3 regions of the Pseudarthrobacter sp. H2 genome follow, and region 2 is predicted to be linked to each of the others. Evidence: riboswitches for the same ligand, from Rfam matches in the RefSeq annotation. Region 2 holds a riboswitch; each other region holds the start of a gene.
What was found. Region 2 has a riboswitch for S-adenosylmethionine ahead of ACQCSZ_RS10090 (ABC transporter substrate-binding protein). Riboswitches for the same ligand answer to the same signal wherever they lie in the genome.

Region 1 (5,474 bases), 610 kb from region 2:
CCCGGAATCCGGCGTCGAGGTCCGCAAGGATGTCGTCGATGTGTTCCAGTCCCACCGAGAGCCGCACGAGCCCCGGCGTCACGCCCGCCACTGCCTGCTGTTCCGCCGTGAGCTGGCTGTGGGTGGTCGACGCCGGGTGGATGACCAGGGAGCGCACGTCGCCGATGTTCGCCACGTGCGAGTGCAGCTCGAGCGCATCAACGAAGCGCTTGCCAGCCTCCGCTCCGCCGGCGAGGTTGAACGACACGACCGCGCCGGTGCCCTTGGGCCCGTACTTGCGGCCACGCTCGTACCAGGGGCTGGACGGCAGCCCCGCGTAGGCGACGGATTCGACGTCGTCCCTCGCCTCCAGCCACTCAGCCACCCTGGTGGCGTTGGCGACGTGGCGTTCCACGCGCAGGCTCAGGGTCTCGATGCCCTGGGCGATGAGGAAGGCGTTGAACGGGGAGACGGCCGAGCCGAGGTCGCGCAGCAGCTGGACGCGGGCCTTGAGGATGTAGGAGAGGTTGGCGCCCAGGGCGCCGTCCGCCCCGAGGTCCCGGGCGTAGACCAGGCCGTTGTAGGTGGGGTCCGGGGTGTTGAAACCGGGGAACCGCTCCGGGTCCTTGCCGAAGTCGAAGTTGCCGGAGTCCACGATCACGCCGGCAATCGCGGCGCCGTGGCCGCCGAGGTACTTGGTGGCGGAGTGCACCACGATGTCCGCGCCCCACTCGATCGGACGGATCAGGTACGGGGTGGACAGCGTGTTGTCCACGATCAGCGGCACGCCGGCCTCGTGCGCCACCTTCGAGACGCCTTCGATGTCCAGCACATCCTGGCGCGGGTTGGACACCACCTCGCCGAAGAACAGCTTGGTGTTGGGCTTGACGGCGTCGCGCCACTGCTCCAGGTTGTCCGGGTCCGCCACGAAGGTGACCGAGATGCCGAACTTCTTCAGCGTGTGGGCCAGCAGGTTGTAGGTTCCGCCGTAGAGGCTGGGGCTGGCCACGATGTGGTCGCCGGCTTCGGCAACGTTGAGGATCGCGAAGGTCTCCGCGGCCTGGCCGGAACTGAGCAGCAGGGCGGCGAGGCCGCCTTCGAGGCTGGCCACGCGCTGCTCCACCGCGTCCTGGGTCGGGTTCCCGATCCGGGTGTAGATGGGGGCAAGCTCGGCCAGCGCGAAGCGGTTGGCGGCGCTCTCGGCGCTGGGGAAGACGAACGACGTCGTCTGGTAGATGGGCAGTGACCGCGCGCCGGTGGCGCTGTCCGGCTCCTGGCCGGCGTGGATCTGGCGGGTTTCGAAGGACCAGGCGTTGGACATCGGAACAGCTCCTCAGGGGACCGGGCACAGGCCGCCCTGGGCTCATCGCCCGGGACGGCAGCGGCGCCGCGCTTGCCCTCCGGCGGGCGCCGGACGGCCAGGTCTTCACCCGGGGCACCCCACCGCGATACGAGGGTTGCCGGCCAGCAAGCCGGGGCTGTGCGCTGGCACTCATGACCTGGCTTCAGTCTAGGAACGCCCCAGCCGCGCTGGATAGCTTTATGACGAAGATGAAGGCGCAGCGGTTCCCCCAGCAAATCCCGGCAGGACATCCCACCACGGTTAGGACCGCCTAAGCTGAGAGCCCCATCACAAAGTGCCAAGATGATGGCATGCGCATGGATCATGTCTCTTACGCCTGTGAACACGATGGCTTGGCAGCCACCACCGAACGAATTGCGTCCGCCCTCGGCGTCGAAGCCGTGAAGGGCGGAGTACATCCCCGGTTCGGGACCCGCAACATGATTATCCCGCTCGCGGGACACAAGTATCTGGAGGTCGTGGAGGCCCTGAACCATCCGGCTTCCGACAAGGCCCCCTTTGGCCAGGCAGTCCGCGCCCGCTCGGAAGCGGGCGGCGGCTGGATGGGCTGGTGTGTCGAGGTCGACGACCTGGCACCCTTCGAGGAACGCCTTGGCCGCGCCGCGGTCAACGGCAACCGGAAGTTCCCGGACGGCCGTGAGCTCGTCTGGAAGCAGATCGGCATCCTGGGCCTCATTGCGGATCCGCAGGTCCCCTACATGCTCAAGTGGGAGGGCGATCCGGAACTTCACCCGTCCAACGCCTACCCGAGCAACGTCAAGATGTCCGCCCTCACGATCGCCGGCTCAGCAGAGCGCGTCACCGAGTGGCTCGGCGTGCCGGTGGAGAAGCCGCTGGAAGACGTTGCCGTGAACTGGCTGGCCCCCCGCGGCACGCCGGGCATCCTGTCCGTCACCTTCGAAACGGCAACCGGAGCCGTCACCATCTGACGCTCCCGCCGCCCAACTCTTCGGCCGCCATCAGCGGGTGCCACTGACGCCACCCACCGATGGCGGCCGAATTCTTTTTAATGCCTCCTTCGCGGCCCGCTTCCCAGCCGCCGCCCCGGCCGCCGCCTCAGCCCAGGCCGATCGCCTTCCCGAAGAGGCTGAATCCGACGAAGGCCACGGTGTCCAGGACGGCGTGCGCGATGACCAGCGGCATCACCCGCCGGGTCCGCGTGTAGACCAGGGCAAAGACCACTCCCATCACCGCGTTGCCGATGAAGGGCCCGAAGCCCTGGTACAGGTGGTAGCTGCCGCGCAGCATGGAACTGACGAAGATCGCCGCCGGCATGCTCCAGCCGAATTTGCCGAGCCGGTCCAGCAGGTAGCCCACGACGATCACCTCCTCCACGATCCCGTGCCGCACCGCGGACAGGACCAGCACCGGGACAGTCCACCAATAGGAGTCCAGCGCGCTGGGGATGATCGCCGTCGTGATGCCGAGGGCGCGGCCGGCGGCGTACAGGCCCAGGGACGGAATCCCGATCAGGGCGGCCAGCCCCAGCCCCTGCAGCACGTCCTTGCCGGGCCTGGCGAAATCCAGGCCCAGCTTCCGGAACGCCGAGGCGCCGCGACGGCTGCTTCCGGACAGGCCCGCCCGGTGTTCGGTGAGGAAATAAATCACCAGGACCACCGGGACCAGGGCGAAGATGATGTCCAGCAGCTGGTACGTGAGGTCGAAGTACTCACGGCTGCTCTGCGAGCGGTTCAGCGTGGACGTCCCCTGCGCCAGCGGCGCCTTGGTCAGCTTGTCCAGCAACTGGACCACCGAGTACACCGCCGACTGCCCCAGCGACAGCCCCAGCACAATCCATACTTCTAGCCGCAGCCGACGGCGGGAGGGAACCAACATGTTCCCATCTTGCCCGCACTTGCCGGTAGTTGCCTGATCCCGGCTTTTCCGGGGCCGGCGCCCGGGCTCTTCCATGGCCGGCGCCCCGGCCGGCCCTATGCTTGGAGCTTATGAGTGCGCCCGGGAAAATCATCATGATCCGGCATGGCCAGTCCGCCGCCAACGCCGACACCTCGATCTACAACCGGGTGCCCGATTACCGGATCCCCCTGACTCCGCTCGGCGTCGAACAGGCCACGGCGGCCGGCGAGCAGGTCCGCCGGCAGCTGGACGGGCGACAGGTGTGCGTCTATGTCTCCCCGTACCTCCGGGCCTACCAGACCCTCGAGGCCCTCAACCTGGGGCCCCTGGTCGAGCGCGTCATCGAAGAGCCGCGGCTGCGGGAACAGGACTGGGCCAACTTCCAGATCGCCGACGACATCGAGGACCAGAAGGAGCTCCGCAACGCCTACGGCCACTTCTTCTACCGCTTCCGCGAAGGTGAGTCCGGCTCCGATGTCTACGACAGGATTTCCTCGTTCATGGAGACCCTGCACCGGCACTGGTCCAAACCCGGCTATGCCCCGAACGCGCTGTTTGTGACGCACGGACTGACCATGCGGCTGTTCTGCATGCGCTGGTTCCACTGGTCCGTGGAGTATTTCGAGTCCCTGAACAACCCCGACAACGCCGAGGTCCGGACCCTGCTGCGCACCGCCCGCGGCAAGTACGAGCTCGACAAGCCCTTCAGCCAGTGGGAGGACCGCCGCGTGGACGAGACCGTCCTGGACGCCCCGCCGATGTTCTTCTAAAAGGTTGGCGGCCGCGACCGGGCCCGCAGCCCCGGCGGGTACGCTGGCTCCGACGGTTACATTGGAGGCATCGCCCACAGGAGGAACGCATGGAGATTGAGGACGTTGACCTGCTCGTCGTCGGCGGAGGGAAGGCCGGGAAAACCCTGGCGATGGACCTGGCCAGGGCCGGCAGGACCGTCGCGATGATCGAACGCTCGATGATCGGCGGCACCTGCATCAACGTGGCGTGCATCCCCACCAAGACCCTCATCAACAGCGGCCGGGTCCTGGACACGATCCGCCGGGCCGGAGAATTCGGCATTTCCGGGGCCGAGGACCCGCGGATGGACCTCACACTGCTGCGCCACCGCAAGGAGGACGTCGTGGAGACCATGGTGAAGGGCCAGTTCTCCGCCTTCACCGGCTCCGGCATGGACTTCATCCAGGGCGAGGCGAAGTTCACCGGACCCCGGACGGTGGAGGTGACCCTGAACGACGGCGGCGTGCGCACCCTGCGCGGCACCGACGTCGTGCTGAACCTGGGCACCGAACCGCTGCTGCCGCCCATCGACGGCCTGGCGGAGTCCGGCGCGCAGACCAGCAACACCCTGCTGGAGCTGGAATCCCTGCCGGAGAGCATCATCATCCTCGGCGGCGGGTACGTCGGCTGCGAATTCGCGGACCTGCTCAACACCATCGGCGTAAAAGTCACCATCGTCCAGGGCGGCGGCCAGCTGCTCGCCCGGGAGGACAAGGACATCGCCGCCGCCATCGAGCAGAACTTCACGGACGCCGGCATCACCCTGCGGCTGGGGGCCAGGGCACAATCGATCGCCCGCGCCGCCGACGGAACCGTCACGCTCACGCTCTCCTCCGGTGACACCGTGACCGCCGATGACATCCTGGTGGCGGTGGGCCGCAAGCCCATGACCGAGGGCATAAACCTCGAAGCTGCCGGCGTGGAACGTGACGACCGGGGCTTCATCAGGGTCGACCAATACCTTCACACCACCGCCGACGGCGTGTGGGCCGCCGGGGACGCCGCCGGCACCGCCCAGTTCACCCACGCGTCCTACGACGACTACCGCGTGCTGCAGACCAACCTGGCGGCGAAGGCCGGCACCGGGCAGCCGCGCAGCACCGCCGGCCGGCTGATTCCGTACAGTGTGTTCACCACCCCGGAACTCGGCCGCGTGGGCCTGGGCGAGCAGCAGGCCCGGGACGCCGGCCACAACGTCCGCATCGCAAAAATGCCGGTCACGGCCATTCCCCGGGCCCGGACCGTGGGGCATCTGGAAGGGGCCTGGAAGGCGGTCATCGACCGGGACACCAACAAGATCCTCGGCGCGGCCCTGCTGGGCACCGAAGCCAGCGAAACCATTGCCGTGGTGCAGATGGCGATGCTGGCCGGGCTGGAATACACCGCCGTGCGCGATGCCATCCTCACCCACCCGACCATGGCCGAGGGCCTGACCCTGCTGTTCACGCCCGCCTACCTCGAGGACTGAGGGCGGCGGCCGCCG
Region 2 (12,804 bases):
CCCGGTGGGGCCTCGTGGACGCGGCGCACTTCAGCCGCATTTTCCGCTCCGCCTTCGGCGAGCCCCCCAGCACATATCGCCGCCCCGCCTGAGCCTGAACAGCCCGGCGCACCGCAGCAGTGGTTGTTCGCCTTCGGTCAACAGGCCTTCGCTTAATGACAAGACGGGGCGCTGGCGGTCAATGAAACTTGAGGCATCAAAGAATCACAACATTGCCCCACTGGCTTTGCACCTACCGACTCGAAGCGGAGTTTTCATGGAAACGTTCACTGACCTTCTCACGGCGATCACACCGGTCGCCGGCGAAACCCGGACCATATTCGACCCCGCCACGGGGGAAGCGGTGGGCGAGGCGCCGGTTCACGATCTTGGGGATCTGGAGCGTGCCATCGCTGCCGCCACCGCCGCCCAGCCGGCATGGGCGGCCCTCGGTCATGAGGGGCGGAGTGCGGCCCTGCTCAAGGCGGCCGACGCCGTCGACCGCTCTGCTGAGGAGCTCGCCCGGCTGCTCTCCCGCGAGCAGGGGAAGCCGCTCAACGGCCCCAACGCCCGCTTCGAGGTCGGCGCCTGCGCCGCCTGGCTGCGCGCCACCGCCGCCACCGAGCTGGCCGCGGAGACCGTGGTCGACGACGGCGCGACGCATGCCGAAATCCACTACCGGCCCATCGGCGTCGTCGGCGCGATCGGCCCGTGGAACTGGCCCATGATGATCACCATCTGGCAGATCGCCCCGGCCCTGCGCATGGGCAATGCCGTGGTCGTCAAGCCGTCCGAATACACCCCCCTCAGCGTCCTTGCCCTGGTCCAGGTGCTGAACCAGGAACTTCCCGAGGGCCTGCTCTCGGTGGTCTGCGGCGGCCGGGAGGTCGGCGCCCGTCTGGCCGAACATCCCGCGATCGGCAAGATCATGTTCACCGGATCCACGGCAACGGGGAAGGCCATCATCAAGTCCTCGGCCGGTACCGTCAAGCGCCTGACCCTTGAGCTCGGCGGCAACGACGCCGGGATCGTGCTCCCCGATGCCGAGCCCACGGCCATCGCCGAGGACCTGTTCTGGGGTGCGTTCATCAACACCGGACAGACCTGCGCGGCCCTGAAGCGGCTCTATGTCCACGAGGACATCTACGGCGACGTCTGCAAGGCCCTCACCGCCGTCGCCGCCGCCATGCCCATGGGCGTGGGCCTGGACGAGGCCAACGTGCTGGGCCCGCTGCAGAACAAGCAGCAGTTCGACATCGTGTCCCGGCTCGTGGACGCGGCCAAGGACTCCGGTGCGCGGGTGCTGGTGGGCGGGAACCCGGAGGCGGGGCAGCCCGGCTACTTCTACCCCGCCACGCTCGTGGCGGACATCGACAATGACAACCCGCTCGTGGCGGAGGAACAGTTCGGCCCGGCCCTGCCCATCATCCGGTACAGCACCGTCGACGAGGCGGTCGCCATGGCCAACGGCCTCGACGTCGGGCTCGGCGCCTCCGTCTGGTCCTCCGACAAGGACCTGGCCCGCAGCGTGGCGGCACGCATCCAGGCCGGCACCGTCTGGATCAACTCCCACGGCGGCGTGGACCCCCGCATTCCGTTCGGCGGGGTCAAGCAGTCCGGCTACGGGCTCGAATTCGGAGTCGAAGGCCTCAAGGCCCTCGGCGTGCCCCAGGTCATCAACGGCTGAGGGCTCCCACGGGGCAAGCCCAGGCGGGGCAAGCAAAGACGGGGGCCGTTGCCACACGTGTGGCAACGGCTCCCCCTGCATTTGGGACAACCTTGCCGGACCTGGTCCCCAGGGAAGTCCTGCACTGGTAGTCAATGGCGGTGCCGCGAACAACAAGCTAAATGCTGTGAGCACTGACACACTCAAGACATCTTTATTCTCCCAATGGAGGTTTTTAATGTCACACGAACAAACCCTTCCGTCCACCGGCACCGCAGCCGGCAACGGGAGCAACAACGGCCTGAGCAAGCGCACGCTCGGCGTGCCCGCCTTGGTCTTCATGATCATCGCCGCCTCCGCCCCGTTGACGGTGGTGGCCGGCGGCATCCCCAGCAACTTCGCCGTGACCGGAAACGTCGGCATCCCGCTGTCGTTCATCGTGCTCGGGGTCTGCCTGGCGCTGTTCGCCGTCGGCTACGCGGCCATGAGTGCGCACATCCGCAATGCCGGTGCGTTTTACGCCTACATCGCCCAGGGGCTCGGCCGTGCCACGGGGGTGGGCGCCGCGTGGGTGGCGTTGATTTCCTACAACGCGATGCAGATCGGAATCTACGGTCTCTTCGGCTTTGCGTCGGCGTCCTTTGTCAACGGCAAGCTTGGGCTCGACGTCCCGTGGTGGCTGACCGCGCTGGTGGGCTTCGTGATTGTCGGCTGGCTGGGGATCAACAAGGTCGACCTGTCGGCGAAGATCATCGGCGTCCTCGTGGGGCTGGAATTCCTGGCGGTCATCGTTTTCGACGTTGTCTCTTTTGCCGTCAGTCCGGAGGGTGTCAGCGGCGCCGGACTGGCGCCGTCGAACTTGTTCACGGCCGGCGTGGGCGCAGCCCTGGCCTTTAGCATGGCGGCGTTCATGGGCTTTGAGTCCGCCGCCATCTACAGCGAGGAGGCCAAGGATCCCACCAGGTCCATCGCGCGGGCAACGTACATCGCCGTCGGCGTCATCTCACTTTTCTACGCCTTCTCCGGCTGGGCCATGACCGTCGGCACGGGCCCGAGCCAGATTGTGGCGAAGTCCCAGGAGTTTGGTCCGGACCTGCCGTTCGTCTTCCTCGCCGGCCACGGCGCCGTGATCGTCTCCGACGTTGCGCAGCTCCTGTTCATCACCAGCCTGCTGGCCGCCCTGATCGCCTTCCACAATGCGGTGGCCCGGTACGTGTTCTCGCTGGGCCGTGAAAGCGTGCTGCCGCGCGGCTTTGCCCGCGTCAACGCCCGGCACGCCCCGGTTGCCGGCTCGCTGACCCAGTCCGTGCTGGCCCTGGCCATGCTGGCCGTGTTTGCCATTGCCGGCATCGGCTCCGAGTTGGGCGAGATGTACCCGGTCCTGACTTTCTTCACGTGGCTGACCAACACGGCGGCCTTCGGCCTGGTGCTGCTCCTGGTCCTGATCTCGGTGGCCGTCATCGGCTACTTCCGCAAGCACGCAGCCGGGTATTCATTGTGGACCCGGGTCATTGCGCCCGCCCTGGCCGCGCTGACGCTCGGCACGGTGTTCGTGCTGATCGTAGTCAATTTCAATGTCCTGATCGGCTCGGACGGCTTCTCCCCGCTTTCCTGGATCCTGCCGGCGCTGGTGGTGGTGCCCGGCATTGCCGGGCTGTTCTGGGGCCTGTGGCTGAAGAGGGACCGCCCGGACATCTACCGGGGCATCGGGTTTGGCGGCGCGCCGGACACGTCCGCCTGACGGGATGGACCCCCTTCACAATTGCCCTGGGCGGCCCGGCTTCTGCCGGGCCGCACAGGGCAATTGTTTCAAGCATCAGCTCCATCCGTTGACGTGGTCGCTGGTGAACACGATATTGGTGTCGTCATCAAAGCTGTGCTCCTCCACCGTGCCCTGGATGGCCTGGCCACCCGGACCACGGCTTCGGGAACGGCCCCGTAAAAACATTTGGCGGCACGCAGGCCCAAAACGCCGCAATGCAACCCACGAAACCCGACTGGTCAGCGGACCCGGCGGAAGCCCGCAGGGTCGCGGCCCGGATCGAGGCCGGGACGGTCTGGATCAACGCCCACGGGGCCGTCCACCCCATGATCCCGTTCGGCGGAACCAAGCAGTCCTGATACGGGGTGGAATTCGGCGTCGACGGGCTGAAATCCCTGGGGGTGCCGCAGGTGATCAACGGCTGAGGTGCCGGGAGCTGGGGATATTGGCGGCGGCGATCTTTGCCTGGCTGCCTGCGATGCCGGCCTTGTTCGCGTCAATGGCTGCGATGTCGCCCACGGCGTAGACGTTCCTGGACCCTTCCACCGTCAGTTCCGGCGTGACCGAGACGTACCCCCGAGGGTGCGCGCCGCGAGCAGATCCCCGGCCAGGTAGCCGGTCTGCGGGTCCTCCGGCGGCAATCCGCAGCGGAAAGCAGTCAGCCCTTCACCAGGTCAGCGTGGTGGACCGCGACGACGTTCGGATGGGCCCGCAGCCGGTAGCGGAGGGCGTTGTCGCCGTAGGTCTCCAGGATCGGGCTGTTCGTCGGGTCCACGGACAGGCCGCGGGCCTTGGCTTGAAACTCCGGGCTCACCGCGAGCTGCGGCATGGTCGCGTCCAGCGCCGGATTGTAGAAGAACGGCAGCGAGACCCGGTCGGTGCCGCGAAGGGGCGAGATCACGCGGTGCAGGGTCGCCTTCAGGTAGCCGTTCGTCGCCAGTTCGAGCATCTCGCCGATGTTGACCACGAACGTTCCGGGGACCTGCGGCGCGTCGATCCACTTCCCCTGGTAGTCGACCTGGAGACCGCCCTTCCCGGGCTCCACCAGCAGCAACGTCAGTACCCCGCCGTCGCGGTGGGAGCCGACACCCTGCTTGGGCTCCGGGTCGGACTCCCCCGGATACCGCACCACCTTCAGCAGAGGGAACGCGCGGTCGGCGAAAGCGGCGTCGAAGGTGTCCTCGGGCGCGCCAAGCGAGACCGCCACGGCCCGCAGGAGGGCGAGCGAGATGGCGCTCAGCCGTTCGGTCCACTCGGAGACAATCTTCCGCATCTCCGGCAGCGCTTCCGGCCACAGGTTGGGCCCCTCGAGGCGCCAGTAGTCCGCGACGCCGGGCCCCGGCTCCACAGCGTCACGCTCGACGCCGATGTCGATCTGCTCACGCCAGTCCACAGCGCCGTCCGTGAGTTCGCCGCCGACCCTGGTGTAGCCGCGGAACTGCCGGCTGTGGACGTTCTCGACCGCGAGCTTCTGGTCCTCGGGCAACTCGAAGAAGCGGCGGGAGATGTCCAGCATGGCGTCCGTCAGTTCCGGCGGGACCCCATGGCCGGCCAGGTAGAAGAAACCGACCTCATGCATGGCGTTACGCAACTCGTCACGGAATAAGGACGCCTCTTCCGGGCCGGCATTCAAACGGGAGAAGTCGAGCACAGGCAATGTTTCGAGTGGCAACGTTTATATTCCTTTTCGGTACCATTGGCAAGCCGAAGCCTTAACTAGCCTCAATGTTACGCACAGGTCTGCTGCGTTGGACACAAAGGTGTCGAAATAAGACATTTGGGCTGACCGGCGATCCGGTGGAAGCGCTGCTCCCGATGGACGTGCGGTTATTGCTTGTCGGTACGGGCCTTGCGGGCGGGATCGACCTTTCCGTCGGCGCCGTAGTCACCCTCGGAGTACCGGCCGATTTCCGACTCGGCGGTACGGCCTGGAACCGCCCCCGCGTCGCCGTAGTCGGCCTTCACATACCGGCCGGCTTCCTTGGCCTTCCCGCCCAGGGGCTCAGGGAGCTCGCCCTCGCTGCCGACCGCGCCATAGTCGCCTTCGCTGTACTGGCCTTCCTCGTCGTCGGCATGGCGGCCACCATCCCTGCCGGTCTTGCCGTAGTCGCCTTCGACATATCGGCCGCGAAGTACGGGTTCTTGGGGTTCTTCCGGCCTTCTCTTCTCCGGTTCTTCAACGCTGCTGCTGTCGGTCATCATCCTGCCTTTCCCACGACGAACTGATGCGTCTGTTCGGGCGCTCTCTAATTTTATCGTCGCCTGCCGTGGCTGGACAGGGCAATGTGGAACGTCGGCCGCCGGGCTGGCCCTGTCCAGCCGATGTGACTCTTTGTGATCATTTGTTTCAGAAAGCGTCGTAATTATTGGGAAATCGAAGATTATGCAACAAAGTGGGGTTTGTCCGGGACGCTACCGACCGACAAAACCAGAAACACCCGTAACCACGAATTAACACCATCCAGATCGGCTGAGAGACCTGGCTCGATGACGCCGTAGCAACCACCCTTCGGGGCACGGTGCTAATGCCAGGACCGATGGAGATTGCCAAGATCCCAAGGTCAACCGACCCGGCCCGTGCCGTGTCGGACGCACCTTATGGTCCTGGAGTTCCTCGGTCATGACCGAGAGGATCCGCGATGGATACCAACGCAGCACCCACGCCCCCGACGAGTGCGAAGACCAAACGCCGTCCCCTGCGCCTGCTGACCCTGATGGGTGTGGCGGCCCTGGCGCTGAGCGCCTGCGGCGGCACCGCTGGCGGCACCTCGGCATCGCAGGCCGGCCCGGAGGGGAATCCGGTGCAGGGCGGAACGTTCGTCTTCGCGGAAGTCACCCCGATCAACAACTTCCAGACCCAGGCGGCGCGCTTCTACGAGAAGGCCAACGTCCTGAACAGCGTGCTTGACCGGCTGACCTATTTCGACGCCCGGAAGGGCGAACTCGTCCCTTGGATCGCCAGCAAGTTCACCGCGAGTGAGGACCAGACCAAGTTCACCTTCACCATCCGCCCCGGCGTGAGCTTCAGCGACGGAACACCCCTGGACGCCAAGGCCGTCCAGGCGAACCTCGACGCGCTCGGGAAGGGCGTCGAGAGCGCCAAGATCCAGCCGAACGTTGATTTCTCCGCCTACAAGTCCTCCCAGGTCATCGGCGGGGACCAGGTGGAGGTGACGCTGTCCTCCCCCGACGCCAACTTCCTGCGGGCCACCTCCTCCGTCACCGCCGGACTCGTCTCCCCGACGACGCTTGCACTGGACAACGCCGGCCAGTCAGCCATCGCGAAGATCTCGGGCTCGGGTCCTTTCGCCTTCGAATCGGAGAAGGCCGATGAGGAAATCGTCCTGGCCAAGCGTGCGGACTACGCCTGGGCTCCGGCGGGTGCCCCGAACCAGGGAGCCGCCTACCTGGATAAGGTCGTCGTGAAGTACCTCCCGGAGGTGGCACACCGCGCCGGGGCCGTGCAGACCGGACAGGTTGACCTGGTTCGCGGCCTGCAGCCGGCCGACGAAACCACCCTTGCCGGCAGCGGCAACCAGGTCCTTCCGGCCAAGGGCATCGACCTGACGTCCAACATGGCGGCAGTCCGCATCGGCAGCGGCAAGCTCGCCGACGCGAAGGTACGCCAGGCACTGCAGCTCGGAATCGACCGGCAGACCCTGAAGGACACGGTGCTCTCCGACAGCTACGAACTCGCCGGATCCATCCTGAACCGCGAAGCACCGGACTTCGTTGACCTCTCCGCCGAACTGGCCTACAACCCCGAGAAGTCCAAGAGCCTGCTGGAGGAGGCCGGGTGGGCCGTGGGCGCCGACGGCATCCGCGCCAAGAACGGCCAAAAGCTTGAAGTCACTGTCACCTCATCAAACAACTCCGTCGTCATCAAGCCGGCATTCGAGTTGATCGAGCAGCAGTGGCGCAAGATCGGCGTGAAGCTGATCAACCGTGCGGCCGACAACACCTTCCTCGCCACCGCGATGAAGGAACCCAACGTGGAATTCTTCGGAACCCGCCAGTTCGCCTATGGCGGCCTGGGCCCGGTCTTCGGCCCGGCCACCAATACGCAGACCTTGAATTCCGACCAGCAGCTCAATGAGCTCTTCGCCAAGGAACGTGCCGCCACCACCGACGCGCAGCACAAGGAGCTCGTCGCCGAGGAACAGCGCAAACTCGTGGTTGACGAAGCGCTGAGCCTGGTCCTCTGGGACGAAGTCCAGGTCTACGGCGCAAACGGCAAGGCGCACGTCGACTTCACCTCCGGTACGGCACCCATCTTCCAGGGTGCCTGGAAGACCGGTAAGTAACCCGCCATGGGCCTCTACTTTGCGCGGCGCCTCGGGCAGGCACTACTCGTCATCTGGCTGGCGTACACGCTGGTCTTCCTGGCAGTGCAACTTCTGCCCAGCGATCCGGTGACGATCTTCCTCTCGGCCGACGCGGCAGCCAATCAGGCAACGATCGACGCCATGAAGGCCCAATACGGCTATGACCAGCCGCTGCCGGTGCAGTACTTCAGCCAGCTCTGGGGTTTGCTCGGCGGAGACGTGGGGTACTCGCTGGCCTCGGGCCAGCCCGTGGCGGAGCGCATCGGCAACGTCGCCGGATCCACGCTCGCACTGGCGTCCAGCGCGTTTGTGCTGGCCGTCGTCCTCGCCGTGGCCCTCGTGGCCTCGGCAACGTTGACCCGGTCCACGGCACTGCGGCGCATCATCACCAACCTGCCGCCGTTATTCGCTGCCGTGCCGGTGTTCTGGCTTGGCCTGGTGTTGCTGCAGTTGCTGTCGATCCAGCTCGGCGTGATGTCCCTGTTCCCCGACGGGTCCTTTGCCTCACTGGCAGTGCCCGTCGTCGTCCTGGCACTCCACGTTTCCGCCCCCATCGCGCAGGTACTGCTCAAGAGCGTTGCCCACGTCTATGAGCAGCCGTTCATCGATGTGCTGCGTGCCAAGGGTGCCTCCCCCGCCTGGGTCTTCTACCGCCATGCGCTGAAGAACGCTGCGGGTCCGGCCATGACGATCGCCGGCATCACCGTCGGAACGCTGCTGGCGGGGTCAGTCATCACCGAGACGGTCTTCGCCCGCTCCGGCCTGGGATCGGTGGTGCTCCAGGCCGTCACGGCGCAGGATGTGCCCCTGGTGCAGGGCCTTGTGCTGTTGACGGCAACAGCGTTTGTTGCGGTGAACCTGGTTGTCGACATGCTCTATCCGCTGCTGGATCCCCGAATCCTCAAGAGCAGCGCCCATGGTTCGCCGCACGCGCTGGCCGCCTAAGCCGAATGGAGACTTTAGTGAGCGTCAAGCTGGAAGACACAAAGCCGGCCGGTGTGGTCGCAGGGCTGCAGATCGGAGTCGACGACGGCGGGGCCGGCCAGGGACGGGGCCAGGGAACCGTCCTGCGCTCGGTGAGCCTGTGGCTGACCGTGATTCCGTTGCTGGTCTTGGTGGGGTGGGCCCTGCTGCCGGGACTGTTCACCGGCGTCGACCCGCTCGGCGGCATTCCGAAGGAAAAATTCCAGTCGCCGGGTCCGGACCACTGGTTTGGTACCGACCATCTGGGCCGGGACATCTATGCGCGGGTCGTGTACGGCACCTCGCAGACCCTGCTCACCGCCGGCTTGGCGGTCCTGATCGGGTTCGTGGTCGGAACAGCCCTCGGGCTGCTCGCCGCCACCGCCGGACGGTCCGCCGACGCGGCAACCATGCGCCTGATTGACGTACTGCTGGCGGTGCCGGGTTTCCTGATCTCGCTGATCATCGTGACCGCTTTTGCGCCGGGGCCCATTTCCCTCGGTGTGGGCGTTGGTATCGCCTCGATCGCCTCCTTCGCCCGGGTGGTGCGCTCGGAAGTCCTGCGGGTGCGGAACCTGGACTATGTCGAGGCCGCGTTCCTCAACGGGGGAACGTACTGGTCCGTCATCTTCAGGCATATCCTGCCGAACTCCTGCGGGCCGGTCCTCGCGCTCCTGGCGGTTGACCTCGGTGCGGCCATTCTCGCGATTTCAGGTCTCGGTTTCCTTGGTTTCGGGGCTCCGCCGCCCACTCCGGAATGGGGTCTGCTGATCTCTGAAGGACGGCAGTACCTCGCCCGTGCCTGGTGGATGACCAGCCTGCCAGGCGTCGTGATCGTGATCACTGTCATGCTTTTGGCCGGTCTCGGACGCCAACTTCTCAAGCTCTTCCGGTTCTAGTCAGGAGCCCCCATGACCATCAACCCAGTGGAAGCACGCAGCGATGCCGCGCCTTTGCTTGAGGTGCGCGGACTGCACATTGAATACGGCCGCGGCCCCGACGCCGTCGTCGCGGGCGAAGCGCTGGACCTGGTCCTGAAGCCCGGGGAGATCGTAGCCCTCGTCGGCGAGTCAGGGTCCGGCAAGAGCACGCTCGCCAAGTCCATCATCGGGCTGCTGCCCCGGTCGGCCCATATTCCTGCCGGCTCGATCGTGTTCGACGGACACGAACTTATCGGCCTTCCGGAACGCGCCCTGGAGAAGATCCGTGGTCGGCAGATCGGCATGGTGCCGCAGGACCCGGGGGCATCCCTGGACCCGGTGAAGACGGTGGGATCCCAGGTGGCCGAGGTGTTCCGGCTGCACCCGGAGGGACGCAAGCGGTCTAAGGCCGAGATCCGGGCCGAGGTCATCAGGCTCTTCGAGCTCGTGGGCATCGACCGTCCCAGGGAACGGCTGAAGCAGTACCCCCACGAACTCTCCGGCGGCCTCAAGCAGCGGGTCCTGATCGCCATCGCCTTCAGCCTTGGCCCGAAGCTGCTCATCGCCGACGAGCCGACCTCCGCGCTTGACGTCACGGTCCAGCGCCGCGTGCTGGAGGTCTTCAACAGGCTGGCGCGGGACCACGGAACCGCGGTCATCTTCGTCACCCACGACCTGGCCGTGGCCACCGACCTGGCCGACCGGATCGTGGTGATGAAGGGCGGAAAAATCCGCGAGGACCGACCGGTCAATGAGATCCTGAGGCATCCGGAGGACGATTACACCGTGCGGCTGCTCGCCGAGGCCTCCCCCGCCGCTCCGAAGGACGCCTCCGCTGCGACGGGGCCTGATGAGGAGCCGGCTCCGGCGATCGAAGTCCGCGGACTTACGAAGATCTTCGGCCAGGGCGAGGCGGAACACCGCGCCGTCGATGACGTCTCCTTCGCGGTGCGCCAGGGAACCACCTTCGCCCTGGTCGGCGAATCGGGGTCCGGCAAGTCCACCACCGCACGCATGATCATGAGGCTCCTGGACCCGGCCTCGGGAAGCGTCCACATCCAGGGTCGGGACGTCACGTCACTGGCCGGGAAGGAAAAGCGGGAGCTGTGGCGCACCCTGCAGCTGGTCTACCAGAATCCGGATTCGGCGCTGGATCCGCGGCTGACCATCGGTGACATCGTGGCCGAACCGCTGGCCAGCTTCCGCATCGGTTCCCGTTCCGAACGCCGTACCCGCGTTGCCGAACTCCTGCAACAGGTCAATCTGCCCGCACGTGTCGCCCGCAGCAGGACGAAGGAGCTCTCGGGCGGGCAGCGCCAGCGCGTGGCCATTGCCCGGGCCCTGGCGCTCGGCGCCCGGACCCTCGTGCTGGACGAGGCCCTCTCGGCCCTGGATGTGCTGACCCAGGCCCAGATCCTGATCCTCCTGGAAGACCTGCAGCGCAACCTGGGACTTTCCTACCTGTTCATCTCCCACGATCTGCACGTTGTGGAACGCGTCGCCCATGACGTGGGTGTGATGAGCAAGGGGCAGCTGATGGAGGTCGGGCCGACGACGGAGGTCTTCCGGAATCCGCGGAGCGACTACACGCGCCTGCTGCTCGACTCCAACCCCGGCCACCGCCTCCGCGGGCTCGTTGCGGCAACCGGCCACTAAGAACTTCTGTACCATTCCAACGTTAGGAACATGATGACCGTCTCGACACAAGTACGAGAACTCAGCGAAGAGGCCCGCTACGCGGCGCTCTCCGCCCGCTTCCAGGATGTCTTTGAGCGCATCGCCGAGGGCGCCCTGGAACGCGAGTCCAACCACGTCCTGCCTTTCGAGCCCGTCGCCTGGCTGAAGGACAGCGGATTCACCACCCTCCGTGTCCCGGCCGGGCATGGCGGTGACCCGGTCAGCGTTGAGCACCTGAGCCGTCTGCTGATCGAACTCGCTGCCGCGGACTCCAACGTTTCGCACCTTTTGCGCTCGCACTTCTCGTTCGTGGAGACGATCGCACTCCAGCCCGTCGAATTCCGCAACCGCTGGTTCCCCCGGGTGCTCGCCGGGGAGATCTTCGGCAACGCCGCCACGGAACGCTCCGGCAACGCACTGGGCACCACCCGGACCAAGCTCCGGCAGGAAAACGGCCGCTGGCTGCTCAAGGGCGAAAAGTACTACACCACCGGCAGCATCTTCGCCGACTGGGTCGTGGTCATGGCGAGCACGGAGGGACTGGACGGCCGGCAGTATGCGCTGGTCCGGGTGGACGACCCCAGGGTCACGATCCTCGACGACTGGGACGGCTTCGGCCAGCCGCTGACCGGCACCGGAACGGCCATCTTCGATGACGTGGTGGTCGACGCCGAGGACATCATCGCGCGCAAGGTCACCAGCACCCTGGAACCGGCCTTCTTCCAGCTCGCCCTGCTGACCGTGCTCGTCGGCATCGGCCGCGCGGCGCTTCGCGACGCCGGCAAGCTGGTCGCCGAACGCACCCGTACCTTCAATACCGGCTCCGGTTCCCTGTTCCGTGACGATCCGCTGATCCAGGAGCGTGTCGGCCGGATCGCCGCCGGCGTGTACGCCGCCGAGTCCATCGTGGTGGCGGCCGCACGCGATCTGGATGCCGCCGTCGACCCCTCTCTCGGGCTGGATGCGGAGGCAGCGTTCCTGCGGGCGGAGCTGGGGGTGCAGCAGGCCCATGTGACGGTACCCGGCCTGGTGCTGGCCGCAGCCAATGAGCTCTTCGATGTCACCGGCGCTTCGTCGACCAGCCGCGGCAAGGGCCTGGACCGCCACTGGCGCAACGCCCGGACGGTGGCCACCCATAACCCGGTGGTGTTCAAGGCCCGGTCCGTCGGCGATTACCACATCAACGGAACCATCCCGACCGGCCTGAACAGCATCGGCGACGCGGTACCGGACGCCGAAAGAGCCCAGGGCACCCAGGGCACCCAGGGCACCACGGGGAGTGATTCCTGATGGGAACCTTTGACGAACGTCCCCGCCTGCTGCTCAGTGCCTTCGTGATGAACACGACCAACCACATCCTGGGCGGTCAATGGCGACATCCGGACGCGCAACAGCACCGCTTCAACGAACTGCAGCTCTGGGTCGAACTGGCCCGCGAGCTCGAGGAGGCTAAATTCGATGCGATGTTCTTCGCCGACGTCGTGGGGCTGTACGGCGACCACGAGGGAGGCT
Region 3 (12,804 bases), 1.8 Mb from region 2:
GAGCATCGCCTGGATGCTGCCATCCTGCTGGGGGTCGCGTGTGCCGGTCATGATGCTGCGTGGTCCTTTTCGGTGACGAGTTCGCGCAGGGCGCTGAGCCCGCGTCGCTGAAGCTGCTTGATGGCACCGGGCGTCTTGTCCATGATGCCGGCTACCTGTTCGATGGAGAGGTCGGCGACGATCCGCAGGACCAGGACCTCCCGTTGCTCCTCATTGAGCTTGGCGAGGGTGCCGGAGATCCCGCCGAGGGAGCCGAGGGCCTCGTCCTCGGCGGAAGCGGAATGCCGCGCGTCGTCCCGGGGATCGTATTCGGCCAGGTACGGCGTGCGTTCGGCCCGGCGCCGGTGGTCGACCAGCCTGGCGTGGGCGACGGAGAAGATGAAGGTCCGCAGGCCGGCGTGGCCGCCGGTGACGTTGGCCAGTTTCGGCAGGACATCCACGAAGACGTCCTGGGTGAGCGCCTCGGCGTCGTCCACTCCGCGGGCCCGGAAGTAGCCGAGCACCGCGGGGGAAATGACCGTGTAGACAGCGCTGAAGCCTGACGGCTCGCCAGCTAAAGCGGCTGACAATTCGTCATCGCTCAGCTGTTCTGCCAAGAGGTTGTCCTTCCGTTACTGCTGGGGTGCGGCCCCGGCAAGTCTAGCGGCCGCACCCCCGGCGCCTCCGTGGGAGGCGTTCGGTCCTTACTTGTCGAGCTTGGGCAGCTCGGCCGACGGGGTGGCCGGAACGGCGGGAACAGCCGGCACGCCATGGGCGCCCGGGACGGCCGGGACGGCTGCGTGGACGTCAGCGTTGGCGTGAGCCTCGCCGGCTACACCCTTGGCAGTGGCGCTGCCCTGGACGTCGGCACCGTCCTTGCCAGCGTCGATGGAGCCCTCGGCGGCACCTTTGGTACCCTCCACGCCGGCGTCGGCCTTAGCGGAGCCGTCAACGGCGGGGGTGGCCGGCACGGCGGGGGCTGCGGGCACGGCCGGGGCAGCCGGCTTCGCGGGAAGTTTGGGGGTGGCCGGAACGGCAGGAACGGCAGGGGTGGCGGGCGTAGCGTGGGTCACTTCAGCCTGCTGCGTGCCGGACTGGGTGTTGGACACCTGGGCCGCGTTGGCCAGTCCGATACCGGAAAATCCTCCGACTGCCAGAATGGCGGCACCGATGGCAATCTTGGTGGTCTTGCTAACACTCTTCATCACAGGGATACATCCTTCGGTTGGGTGAAGGCCGGCCGGCGCCTCATGGGGGCAAGGCGCCGGCCGGCACTTACGGTGGAAGGCCGGCCGGATGCCTGGTGGGGGCCAGTCTCCGGCGGCGCTTACAAAGGAGTAATCGCTGGGGAACCCCGAAAAGGTTACGCACCGATCGGAATTTTCTTTTTTCTTTTTCTGGACGGTCTCACTGGCGGGCCCCACTCCGGCTTAACCACGACGGCGGCGGGCCACCTTTCCAGGTGACCCGCCGCCGTCGGACGTCAGTTGCTTGTCAGACCGTCAGTCAAGGATCAAATCGTTGATGACGATGGTCTGGTCGCGGTCCGGGCCGACGCCGATGGCCGAGAATCGGGTGCCGGAGAGCTTCTCCAGCGCCAGCACGTAGTTCCGGGCGTTCTCCGGGAGGTCCGCGAGGGTGCGCGCGCCGGTGATGTCCTCGGTCCAGCCGTCGAAGTACTCGAAGATCGGCTTGGCGTGGTGGAACTCGGTCTGGGTCATGGGCATCTCGTCGTGCCGGACGCCGTCAACGTCGTAGGCCACGCAGACCGGGATCTGCTCGATGCCCGTGAGCACGTCCAGCTTGGTGACGAAGTAGTCCGTGAAGCCGTTGACGCGGGACGCGTGGCGGGCCAGCACGGCGTCGTACCAGCCGCAGCGGCGCGGACGGCCGGTGTTCACGCCGAACTCGCCGCCGGTCTTCTGCAGGTACATCCCCATCTCGTCGAACAGTTCCGTGGGGAAGGGACCTGCGCCCACCCGGGTGGTGTACGCCTTGATGATGCCGATGGAGCGGGAGATCCGGGTGGGGCCGATGCCCGAGCCGACGGAGGCGCCGCCCGCGGTGGGGTTCGAGGAAGTCACGAACGGGTAGGTGCCGTGGTCCACGTCCAGGAACGTTGCCTGGCCGCCCTCCATCAGCACCACCTTGCCCTCGTCCAGCGCCGTGTTCAGGACGAAGGTGCTGTCGATCACCAGCGGGCGGAGGCGTTCGGCGAAGGACAGGAAGTACTCCACGATCTCGTCCACCTCGATGTCGCGGCGGTTGTAGACCTTGACCAGGAGTTCGTTCTTCTGCCGCAGCGAGCCTTCGACCTTCTGGCGCAGGATGGACGCGTCGAAGACGTCCTGGACGCGGATGCCGAGGCGGGCCACCTTGTCCATGTAGGCCGGGCCGATCCCGCGGCCGGTGGTGCCGATGGCGCGGCTGCCGAGGAAACGCTCGGTCACCTTGTCCAGGACCTGGTGGTAGGGCGCCACGAGGTGGGCGTTGGCGGAGATGCGCAGCTTGGAGGTGTCAGCGCCGCGGGCTTCCAGTCCGTCGATCTCCTCGAACAGTGCCTCCAGGTTCACCACGCAGCCGTTGCCGATGATCGGGACCGCGTTGGGGCTCAGGATGCCGGCAGGAAGGAGCTTGAGCTCATACTTTTCACCGCCTACGACGACGGTGTGCCCGGCGTTGTTGCCGCCGTTGGGCTTGACGACGTAGTCGACGCGGTGGCCGAGCAGGTCAGTGGCTTTACCTTTGCCTTCGTCGCCCCATTGGGCTCCGACGATCACGATTGCTGGCATGGGATCCTCCCCCATTCGTTCGGGCCGAATCCCGTGGAGACCACCCTGCCTGATTCACCAGGGTGGTTCGCCGGAGCCCAGCACCGTTCATGAGAACGCCCCGAATCTTCACGCTGTGCTCTTACCCATCAACGCCAGAGTTCCGGGGCTCTTACCACCCAAGTTTAGCCGATCGCGGTGACCCGCATCGCACCGGGAGCTGCCCCGCGCGGGCGGGTCCGCGGGCGGGTCCAGGCGGCCCCGGCCCGGCCTGAAGGCCATGGCGCCGCCGGGGATGTACCGGGTGAGGCAGGCCGGGCCGCCCCCGGCCGCCTTGCCGCGACACAATGCCCGGCGGATTTGCCAGTCCCCCGCCCCTGGAATTAACTGGGTGGGACCATCCCGAGCGGCCGAGGGACCTGGCCCGTTGACGCCGCAGCAACCCTGCCCGGACACGGAATCCCCGACACCACGGGATTCCGCCCGGCAAAGGTGCTACCGCCAGGACCGATGGAAAGGAAACTGTCCCCATGCCCCAAGACCCTCACAACCCTCAAAACACAGACCACATCCGCGTCACCCACGCCGGCTCGTTGCCCCGCACCCCGGAACTGATCGCCGCCAACGAGGCCAAGGAAGCCGGGGGCATCACGCCGGAATTCCTGGCGCTGCTGGAAGGCTCGGTGGTGGACGTCGTCCAGCGCCAGAAGGACCTGGGCATCGATATCCCCAACGACGGCGAGTATGGCCACACGATGTCCAGTTCCGTGGACTACGGGGCCTGGTGGAACTACTCCTTCTCCCGGCTCGGCGGCCTGGAACCGACCGACGTGGACCGCTGGGCCGACGCCGGGGTGCACCGCTCCAGCCCCGGCAACATCGTCCTGACCTCCTTCCCGGACCGCCGGGACCGGCAGCAATTCAATGCGGCCTACAACGATCCGTCCTCCGGGATCCTGGCCCACCGCAAGAGCGTGAGCCAGCCCAAGATCGCCGGCCCGCTGACGTATACGGGCCAGGACCTCGTCGGCTCGGACATCGCCAACCTGAAGACCGGCCTGGCCGCAGCGGGCCTGGCCGAGGGCTTTGTGGCGTCCCTGTCCCCGGGTTCCTGCGCCCGCGTCGCCAACGAGTACTACAAGACCGACGAGGAACTCCTCTACGCCTGCGCCGACGCGATGCGCGAGGAGTACAAGGCGATCATCGACGCCGGCCTGACGGTCCAGCTCGACGACCCCTCGCTGGCCGAGAGCTGGGACCAGATCAACCCCGAGCCCAGCCTGGCGAACTACCTCAAGTTCATCCAGCTCCGGGTCGAGGCCACCAACTGGGCCCTGCGCGGCCTCCCGCAGGAGCAGATCCGCTTGCATGTCTGCTGGGGCTCCTGGCACGGCCCGCACACCACCGACATCCCGTTCGCGGACATCATCGGATCCGTGATGCAGATCGACGCCGGCGCCTACTCCTTCGAGGCCGCCAACGTCCGCCACGAACACGAATGGCGGGTCTGGGAGGACACCAGGCTCCCCGAGGGCAAGGTCATCATCCCCGGCGTCGTCTCGCACGCCACCAACGTGGTGGAGCACCCGGACCTCGTGGCGGACCGGATCGTGCGTTTCGCGGATCTTGTCGGGCGGGAAAATGTGATTGCTTCCACAGACTGCGGCCTCGGCGGCAGGGTGCATCCGCAGATTGCCTTCGCTAAGCTCGAGGCGCTCGGTGAGGGCGCACGCCGCGCCAGCAAGCGGCTCTGGTAGCCGGCTGAGCTGCGGCGGCGGTGCCGGCGCGGGGTCCCGCGCGGGCACCACGGCGGCTGCCGGACGCCGCCGGCGCCCGCTGCGGCGGCCTGCTGCGGCCTCCTGCGGCCTGCGGCCGGTCCGGCATTTCCCAGGGCTTGATAGACTGATAAGGATCGACTCGGAATCGGTCCACACCACATTTTCAATCCACACCGGACTCTCCGCGCCCTGCGTTTGCCGTGCCCCCGTCCGGTCTGGCAGCGTCACCAATCCCGGGAAGCAGCAATATATGACAGCCTTGGCCACTGAAAATTTCCGCGAACAGCTCCTGAGCCGCCGCTACGAACCTAGCGTCGCGGCCGTCAACGAACTCTGCGACACGCTGCGGGGCAACAAAGCTGGCACCAATGTACCCTACGTTGATCCGATGCATGACGTCGACGAGTGCCGCATCATCAGCCTCTTCTCCAACATCGGCACCGAGGACGAGTCCGGCTTCATCACCGCCGGCGACGAGGAAGCGGCCACCCGGATGCTGGGCGTCCAGTGGAAACTGGGCCTGCGCCCGGAATACATCATGCCGTGGAACGTCCACCCCTGGTACGTGCCGGGCGAGCCCAACGGCAAGTTCACGCCGGACCAGATTTCCGCCGGCCTCAAGCCGCTGCTGAAGTTCCTCGCCCTCGTGCCCCGCGCCTCCGTGATCGTCGCCCACGGCACCGAGGCCAACCGCCTCGCCCAACTGCTGCTCAAGACCGAGGTCCCCATGATCTGGCGCCGCGGCCTGAAGACCTACAAGGTCCGCTCGCTCAGCGGCCGCGCCTTCGCCGGCACCCCGGCCCGCCAGGAGCAGTACCTCGAGGACATGCACACCGCCTACGCGGACGCCATGGCCCGCACCGGCCTCGCGAAGGCCTAGCTAGCTTTAAACCCCAACGCGGGGTCACTTCGCGCCCATCCACCACGGTGGAATGGGCGCAAAGTGACCCCGCGTTGCTGTGTCCGGACCGGTCAGCGCTTCTCGGCCTCGATGGCCGCCTTGGCGGCGGGATCGGAGTCCTTGAGGAACTTTTCGATGCGCTCCGGCTCCTCGGCCTCGCCGATCGCGGCGGAGGCACGCCCCAGCGAGTACAGGGCGCGCAGGAAGCCGCGGTTCGGTTCGTGCTCCCACGGGATCGGCCCGACGCCGCGCCAGCCGTTGCGGCGCAGCGAATCCAGGCCGCGGTGGTAGCCGACGCGTGAGTAGGCGTAGGAATCGATGGTCCGGCCCTCGCTCCAGGCCTCCTCGGCCAGGATGGCCCAGAGCAGCGAGGACGTCGGGTGCTTCTCGACCAGGTCCAGGGCTTCCTGGCCCGCGTCCAGCTCCGCGTGGACGTCGGTCTCGGCAGGCAGGAGCGTGGGCTCGGGGCCCATCAGGTTCTTGCGGAAGTCGTCGGACATGCTCAGAACGTCTTGCCGGTGGAGCCGAGCTGCTGCGCTGCCTCGACGACGCGGGCTGCCAGGCCTGCCTCGGCGGAGGCGCCCCAGACGCGGGGATCGTAGAGCTTCTTGTTCCCGACCTCGCCGTCGATCTTCAGCACGCCGTCGTAGTTCCGGAGCATGTGGTCCACCACCGGGCGCGTGTAGGCGTACTGGGTGTCGGTGTCGATGTTCATCTTGATCACGCCGTAGGAGACGGCGTCGGCGATCTCCTTCTCGGAGGATCCGGAGCCGCCGTGGAAGACGAGGTCGAACGGGTTGGCCTTGCCGATCTTGGCGCCCACCTGCTCCTGGATGTCCTTGAGGATCTCCGGGCGGAGCTTGACGCCGCCGGGCTTGTAGACGCCGTGCACGTTGCCGAAGGTCAGCGCGGTGATGTAGCGGCCGTTTTCGCCGGCGCCGAGGGCGTCGATGGTGGCCAGGGCGTCCTCGACGGTGGTGTAGAGCTTCTCGTTGATCTCGTGCTCGACGCCGTCCTCCTCGCCGCCGACGGTGCCGATCTCGACCTCGAGGATCATCCTGGCGGCCGCGGTGCGGGCCAGCAGTTCACGGGCGATCCGCAGGTTATCCGGCAGGGTCTCGGCGGAGCCGTCCCACATGTGCGAGTTGAACAGCGGGTTCCGGCCGGCCTTGACCTCGGCCTCGGAGGCGGCGAGCAGCGGCAGGACGAAGCCCTCGAGCTTGTCCTTGGGGCAGTGGTCCGTGTGCAGGGCGATGTTCACGCCGTAGTTCTTGGCGACTTCGCGGGCGAACGCGGCGAAGCCCAGGGAGCCGGCGACCATGTCCTTGGTGGAGGCGCCGGACCAATAGGCGGCGCCGCCGGTGGAGACCTGGACGATGCCGTCGGACTCGGCCTCGGCGAAGCCGCGGAGGGCTGCGTTGAGGGTCTGGGAGGAGGTGACGTTGACGGCCGGGAAGGCGAAGCCGCCCGTCTTCGCGCGGTCGATCATTTCGGAGTAGATCTCGGGGGTGGCAATGGGCATGCTGACTCCTATGGTGAATTTCGTCGGCGGGCTGGGTTGAGCCTGGGTGAACCTCGTCGGCTACGAACCATCCTAGCCATTCCCCGCCGCGGGGCAGTGTTTCCGGTCACGCGGGCCGGTAACACTTAAGCTCACTGCGCCCGCCGAGGTGGCAGTTCGCGGCAGTGGTGCGCGCCGACACTGCCTCGAAGTGTCATCTCGCGCGCCAGCCTCGGCTTTCCAGCGCGGCCCGGACTTTACGCACGACGGCGGGCCGGTCGCCTGCGAGGTCGTCTTTGGACACGCGCACCTCAAACCAGCCGTACTCTCGTGTCGCTGATTCGCGGCGGATATCCCTGAGGTACTGCCCGGGACCGCCATGGCCGGCTCCGTCGTACTGGATCGAGATGCGCCACTCCAGATAGGCCGCATCAGGCCACAAGACCGGGGCACCATGCACGCCCCACAGCACATGGTTCAGCTCCGGCTCGGGCAGGCCTGCCCGGACCAAGGCCAGGCGCATCGACGTTTCGGGCGGGGAGTCGGCGCCCACTCGGATGAGCTCCAACGCCGCCCTGGCCACCCGCACTCCCCTGACTCCGGGATGCTTGGCCACCATGTCCTGCAACTCCGCCACCGTACACAGGGGTTCGCGTGGCGCGGGGAACTCGGGGCCGTGGGAGCACACCAGGGAGTCTCCGGCTATGACGAGTTCGTCCACACCGGCCATGGACGCCAAGTCCAGCCACGTGCGGGCGGGCGAGGTGAGCCGGACGCCGTCGTACTCCACAAGCTCGCCGGGACGGAAGGTCAACAGGTGACCCACCACGTTGACCCTGCGCGGCATGCTGAATCCGGGCCGGCGGGACAGGTGGATGCGCCAGTCATCCTCGAGCCGCCACGAAAGCGCAGTCCGCCAGACACGGGCAGCGGATATGTGGGTCAGGGCCGATGAGTCGTCCAGTTCCGTGTAGGCCCGCAAAGCCGCACCACCTTGGGCCTCACATCCGAGCGGGATGCGGACGCCGCGGGAAACGGTGGCGAGGTCCTTGGCCGCCGTGCGCGTCCTGGTGATGCCGGCTTTGTCGGACATCCGGAGTGAGAACGAACCGGCGGTCAGGTGTTCGGGAAGCGGAGCCCTGTGCATCCCCAATTCTTACCGATCCTGGTCTCACATGGAGGGTTATCCACAGGCTGGTGTGCTCCGGCGCAACGAGATGGCACTTCACCGCAGTGTTGGGCGTTGCGACTGCCGCGAAATGCCATCTCGCGCGGGGGGGCTGGCATGGCGGCGGGCTGGGGGGTCGCGCGGGAGTCGGCTAGGAAACGGCCTGGCCGAACACGTGCCGGCGGATCCAGGCATGCATGGCGATCGCGGCGGCGGAGGCGGCGTTGATGGAGCGGGTGGAGCCGAACTGTTCGATCGAGAGCGTGGCCAGCGCGGCCTCGTGCACCTCGGGCGTCAGGCCCGGGCCCTCCTGCCCGAACACCAGCACGCAGTCCCTGGGCAGTTCGTAGGTCTCCAGCGGGACGGAGTCCGGGAAGATGTCGATCCCGATGATCGCCAGCCCCTCCCCCTGCGCCCACGTCACGAAGTCCTCGACCGTGGGGTGGTGGCGGATGTGCTGGTAGCGGTCGGTGACCATGGCCCCGCGGCGGTTCCACCGGCGTCGGCCGATGATGTGCACCTCCTTGGCCAGGAACGCGTTGGCGGTGCGCACGACGGTGCCGATGTTGAGGTCGTGCTGCCAGTTTTCGATGGCGATGTGGAAGTTGTGGCGCCGCGAATCCAGGTCCGCGACAATCGCATCGTGCTTCCAGTAGCGGTACTGGTCCACCACGTTCCGCCGGTCGCCGTCCGCCAGGAGCTCCGGGTCCCAGTGGCCGCCCTGCGGCAGTTCGCCTTCCCAGGGCCCGACGCCGACCTCCGCCTTGGGTTCCGCGGCGCCCCCGGCCGTGCCGGAAAGTTCGGTGTCCCCGGCCTCCTCGGAGGCCGTGCCGGAAAATTCCGTGCCGGAGGCCGTGCCGGAAATTGCGGCGCCGGCAGGGTTATCGCTGGGGGTCTCGGGTTCAGTCACCCCTCAACACTAGACTGGGACGCACCAGGCGGAACATTACGGCGGAGGGCACCATGGCGGACAAGCGGGCAGGCCAAAGAGCAGAGCCGGACAAAGTACGTTCATCGGCGTCGGTGTACCGCAGCGGCCAGGACATCGAGTGCTGGCTGACCGATATGGACGGCGTGCTGGTCCACGAGAACCAGCCCATCCCCGGCGCCGCGGACCTCATCCGGCGCTGGGTGGACACGTCCCGGCGGTTCCTGGTCCTGACCAACAACTCCATCTACACGCCCCGGGACCTCGCGGCCCGGCTGCGGTCCTCCGGCCTGGAAATCCCGGAGGAGAACATCTGGACCTCGGCGCTGGCCACGGCCCAGTTCCTCAAGGACCAGGTGCGGGGCTCGGAAACGGGCAACCGCGCCTACACGATCGGCGAGGCGGGGCTGACGACGGCGCTGCATGAGGCCGGCTTCATCCTCACGGACCAGGACCCGGACTTCGTGGTGCTCGGCGAAACCCGCACCTACTCCTTTGAGGCCATCACCATGGCCATCCGCCTGATCCTCGGCGGCGCACGCTTCATCGCGACCAACCCGGACGCCACCGGCCCCTCCAAGGACGGTCCGATGCCGGCCACCGGCGCCATCGCCGCGCTGATCACCAAGGCGACCGGACGCGAGCCCTACATCGTGGGGAAGCCGAACCCGATGATGTTCCGCTCGGCGATGAACCAGATCGACGCGCATTCGGAGACCACGGCCATGATCGGCGACCGGATGGACACGGACATCATCGCCGGCATGGAAGCCGGACTGCATACGGTGCTGGTGCTCAGCGGCATCACGCACAGGGAGGACATCGCCGCGTACCCGTTCCGGCCCAACCAGGTCCTGGACTCGGTGGCGGACCTGAAGAACCAGATCTAGGGGCACCAGAAAGCCCGGTCCAGCCGGCTCAGAACGCCGTCTTCTTCCCGCCGCCGGAGGGCAGCGGAGCAAGCTCGTCCATGAGTTCCTCGATGATCGGCCGGTACACGAACGGGCTCCACCCCGGGCTGGCATGGGCGGGCCGGGCCCCGTCGGTGCGCAGCCCGTCGGAGGCCATGTTCGCCGCGAAGGTCAGCCGCCAGGAGTCCCGGGCCGTCTCGTAGTCCACGGTGCGGTCCTTGGGGTTGCCGATGAACGCCATCCGGGTTGCGCCGAGATTCCCCACATACCGGCTCGCGTCAAAGTGGTAGATGTAGGCGGATTCGGACTGGACCAGCACGCTCGAGGGCGCGATCGGCGACAGCTGTTCCAGCGTCTGGTCCCACACCTGGCCCCAGCTGCGCTCGTCCTTGTGGAGCATCCGTTCGCCGAGTTCGTAGCCGCCGCGCAGCACGGTGGGGAAGCGGAATCCGCTCTCGTAGAGGAACACCACGCCCTCGAACCAGCTCTGGTCCAGCACGTCGGATCTGCTGAACGGGCTGGAGTCGAGCAGGATGAACGCCACTTCCACGCCGTGCAGCTCACGGAGCCGGGCGGCCACCTGGGTTGCCACCATGCCGCCGAAGCTGTGGCCGTAGAAGTAGAGCGTGCTGAGCTTGTGCGCGCGCACATGCTCGATCACGGCGATCACGATCTTGTCGATGTCCAGACCCAGGTTGGAATACCCGACGGCGGCCAGCTGGCCCCGCTTGTTCAGCGAACCACGGAGCGCGTTCAGGATCCACAGCGCTTCCTCCCAGCTCGTCTTGTAGCCGGGAAACAGGAACCAGCTGGCGTTCGGGAAGTAGCGTTCGGCGACGTCGTCCGGCACCGCCAGGATCCTGTTCACCCGGCGCGCGGCCTGCACCCTCCGGGTGAAGATCATGTCCGCCGCCAGCAACGAAGCGGACCCGGACCCGATCAGGAAGCTCCGCCGCGAGACCCTCTTGAGTTCGACGGCGCGCCGCAGCAGGCGGCCCTCGGCGGACCCGGGCCCGCGCTGGTCGTCAGCTTCCGTCTCGTGCGGCACACCTCTACCGTAGCGACTGCAGATCACGGATCAGCAACACGCCCGCAGCCATGCCGCCGGGCCGCCGGCGCCCGGCCGGGGCTGCTAAATCCCTGCCCAAACGCACAGGCCGCCGGAAACGGCTTAGTCGAGGCCCAGTTCGTCCTTGCCGAAGGCGAAGAGGTAGGGGACGCCGGCCTCCGCTTCGATCTTTTCCTTGGCTCCGGTGGCGCGGTCCACGATCACGGCCACGGCGACCACGTTGCCGCCGGCCTTGCGGACGCCCTCGACAGCGGTCAGCGCGGAACCGCCCGTGGTGGAGGTGTCCTCCAGGACCAGCACCTTGCGGCCCTCGACGGAGGGGCCCTCAACCTGGCGGCCCATGCCGTAGGACTTCTGCGCCTTCCGCACGACAAAGGCGTCCACGGGGCGTCCGGCGTCGACGGCGGCGTGCATCACGGCGGTGCCCACCGGGTCTGCCCCCATGGTGAGTCCGCCGGCGCACTCGAAGTCGATCCCGGCGTCGTCCATCAGCGCGAGCATGACCTGGCCGACCAGCTTGGACGCCTCATGATGCAGGGTGATGCGGCGCAGGTCGATGTAGTAGTCGGCCTCCGCGCCGCTGGAAAGGATGACCTTGCCCCGGACGACCGCCAGTTCCTTGATCAGTTCCAGCAGGCGGGCACGGGCGGCAGCAGCGTCGGCTGCAGGGTCACTGTTGGCAGTCATGGGACCCAGTTTAGTGGCTGGACGCGAGCGGGAATGCAGACACGCCCCGCTCAGGGTAAGGCCGCCGGCGCATCCTGACCCCTGCTCGCAAGCGCTGGACTACGGCTGCTGCGTTACGAACGCTGCGGCGCGCGCCGGGCGAAGGCGGGCGCGTGTTCAGGCCGCGGCCCGAAGGCCATGAACCGCGGAACCACCCGGCCCACCCCCGGGATACGCCGCGCGATGAACAGCAGCACCGCCGGGGCGCCGGACCGTTTTCCGGACATGATCGGTTCGAACAGCAGGCGGTGCATGACCCGCTGGGCGGTCTGGACGACGACGGTGGGCATCCGCCGCCGTCGTTGCACCCTGGCCAGTTCCGCGCGGGGCACCCGGCCACGCAGGAGCGCGGGGGCCAGGCAGTCCGCGGCGGCCACCGCGTCCTGGATGGCGAGATTGATCCCCACCCCGCCGGCGGGAGACATGGCGTGCGCGGCGTCGCCGATGCAGAGCAGCCCGTTGATGTGCCATTGGTGCAGCCGGTCCAGCCGGACGTCGAGCCAGTGCAGGTCCTCCAGCGAGCCGATGGCGTCCACCCGGTCGGCGAGGTCCGGACGCAAACCCGCGATCCGGCGTCGGAATCCTTCGATGCCCTCGGCCCGGATCCGGGCATCCGCACCTTTCGGCGCGAGGTAGCCCATCTGGAAATAGTCGGTGCGGAACAGGGCCACCAGCGCCTCGCCCCGCCCGAACGCCGGCACGATCCCTGCCACCGCGCCGCGCTCGGAGGCGTGCCGCGGCAGCCGGAACCACCAGGCGTCGAACGGTACGGGATACTCCTTCGGTGCCAGTCCTGCCGCGCGGCGCAGGGTGGAATGGCGTCCGTCCGTGGCAATCACGAGATCCGCCTGCAGCTCGCCCTCGGTGCCGTCAGCCCTCCGGTAGCGCACCCCGGTGACCCGGCCGCCGTTCCGGCGGAGCGCGGTGGCCGTGTGGCTCATCCGCAGGCTGAAGGAAGGCTCCCGGGCGGCGGCGTCGGCGAGGAAGTTCAGGAAGTCCCACTGCGGCATCAGGGCCACATAGTTGTACGGTGCGGGCAGCGAATCGAAATTGCCCATCGTCACGGGCGGGC

Region 1: another riboswitch for S-adenosylmethionine. It lies ahead of ACQCSZ_RS12955 (bifunctional o-acetylhomoserine/o-acetylserine sulfhydrylase); the one in region 2 lies ahead of ACQCSZ_RS10090 (ABC transporter substrate-binding protein).
Region 3: another riboswitch for S-adenosylmethionine. It lies ahead of ACQCSZ_RS18195 (cobalamin-independent methionine synthase II family protein); the one in region 2 lies ahead of ACQCSZ_RS10090 (ABC transporter substrate-binding protein).

Annotation. Positions count from the first base shown of each region.
Region 1 covers NZ_CP189594.1:2,733,954-2,739,427, forward strand. Annotated here, with positions in the region: gene ACQCSZ_RS12955 (bifunctional o-acetylhomoserine/o-acetylserine sulfhydrylase) at 1-1,300, opposite strand, end outside; SAM riboswitch class IV at 1,364-1,479, opposite strand; gene ACQCSZ_RS12960 (VOC family protein) at 1,633-2,271, shown strand; gene ACQCSZ_RS12965 (CPBP family intramembrane glutamic endopeptidase) at 2,399-3,178, opposite strand; gene ACQCSZ_RS12970 (histidine phosphatase family protein) at 3,289-3,969, shown strand; gene ACQCSZ_RS12975 (dihydrolipoyl dehydrogenase family protein) at 4,059-5,459, shown strand.
Region 2 covers NZ_CP189594.1:2,121,838-2,134,641, forward strand. Annotated here, with positions in the region: gene ACQCSZ_RS10055 (helix-turn-helix domain-containing protein) at 1-92, shown strand, start outside; gene ACQCSZ_RS10060 (aldehyde dehydrogenase family protein) at 257-1,666, shown strand; gene ACQCSZ_RS10065 (APC family permease) at 1,884-3,386, shown strand; partial or broken gene ACQCSZ_RS10070 (aldehyde dehydrogenase family protein) at 3,644-3,832, shown strand; gene ACQCSZ_RS10075 (hypothetical protein) at 3,822-3,953, opposite strand; gene ACQCSZ_RS10080 (isopenicillin N synthase family dioxygenase) at 4,066-5,079, opposite strand; gene ACQCSZ_RS10085 (hypothetical protein) at 5,235-5,609, opposite strand; SAM riboswitch class I at 5,862-5,951, shown strand; gene ACQCSZ_RS10090 (ABC transporter substrate-binding protein) at 6,047-7,711, shown strand; gene ACQCSZ_RS10095 (ABC transporter permease) at 7,718-8,677, shown strand; gene ACQCSZ_RS10100 (ABC transporter permease) at 8,695-9,594, shown strand; gene ACQCSZ_RS10105 (dipeptide ABC transporter ATP-binding protein) at 9,607-11,271, shown strand; gene ACQCSZ_RS10110 (acyl-CoA dehydrogenase family protein) at 11,305-12,582, shown strand; gene ACQCSZ_RS10115 (NtaA/DmoA family FMN-dependent monooxygenase) at 12,582-12,804, shown strand, end outside.
Region 3 covers NZ_CP189594.1:3,930,669-3,943,472, forward strand. Annotated here, with positions in the region: gene ACQCSZ_RS18175 (hypothetical protein) at 1-51, opposite strand, end outside; gene ACQCSZ_RS18180 (RNA polymerase sigma factor) at 48-596, opposite strand; gene ACQCSZ_RS18185 (hypothetical protein) at 684-1,187, opposite strand; gene ACQCSZ_RS18190 (adenylosuccinate synthase) at 1,482-2,771, opposite strand; SAM riboswitch class I at 3,145-3,267, shown strand; gene ACQCSZ_RS18195 (cobalamin-independent methionine synthase II family protein) at 3,281-4,507, shown strand; gene ACQCSZ_RS18200 (uracil-DNA glycosylase) at 4,779-5,408, shown strand; gene ACQCSZ_RS18205 (DUF3151 domain-containing protein) at 5,501-5,929, opposite strand; gene fbaA (class II fructose-bisphosphate aldolase) at 5,932-6,951, opposite strand; gene ACQCSZ_RS18215 (hypothetical protein) at 7,145-8,077, opposite strand; gene ACQCSZ_RS18220 (TrmH family RNA methyltransferase) at 8,250-8,828, opposite strand; gene ACQCSZ_RS18225 (HAD-IIA family hydrolase) at 9,062-9,916, shown strand; gene ACQCSZ_RS18230 (thioesterase domain-containing protein) at 9,945-10,985, opposite strand; gene pyrE (orotate phosphoribosyltransferase) at 11,109-11,693, opposite strand; gene ACQCSZ_RS18240 (FAD-dependent oxidoreductase) at 11,807-12,804, opposite strand, start outside.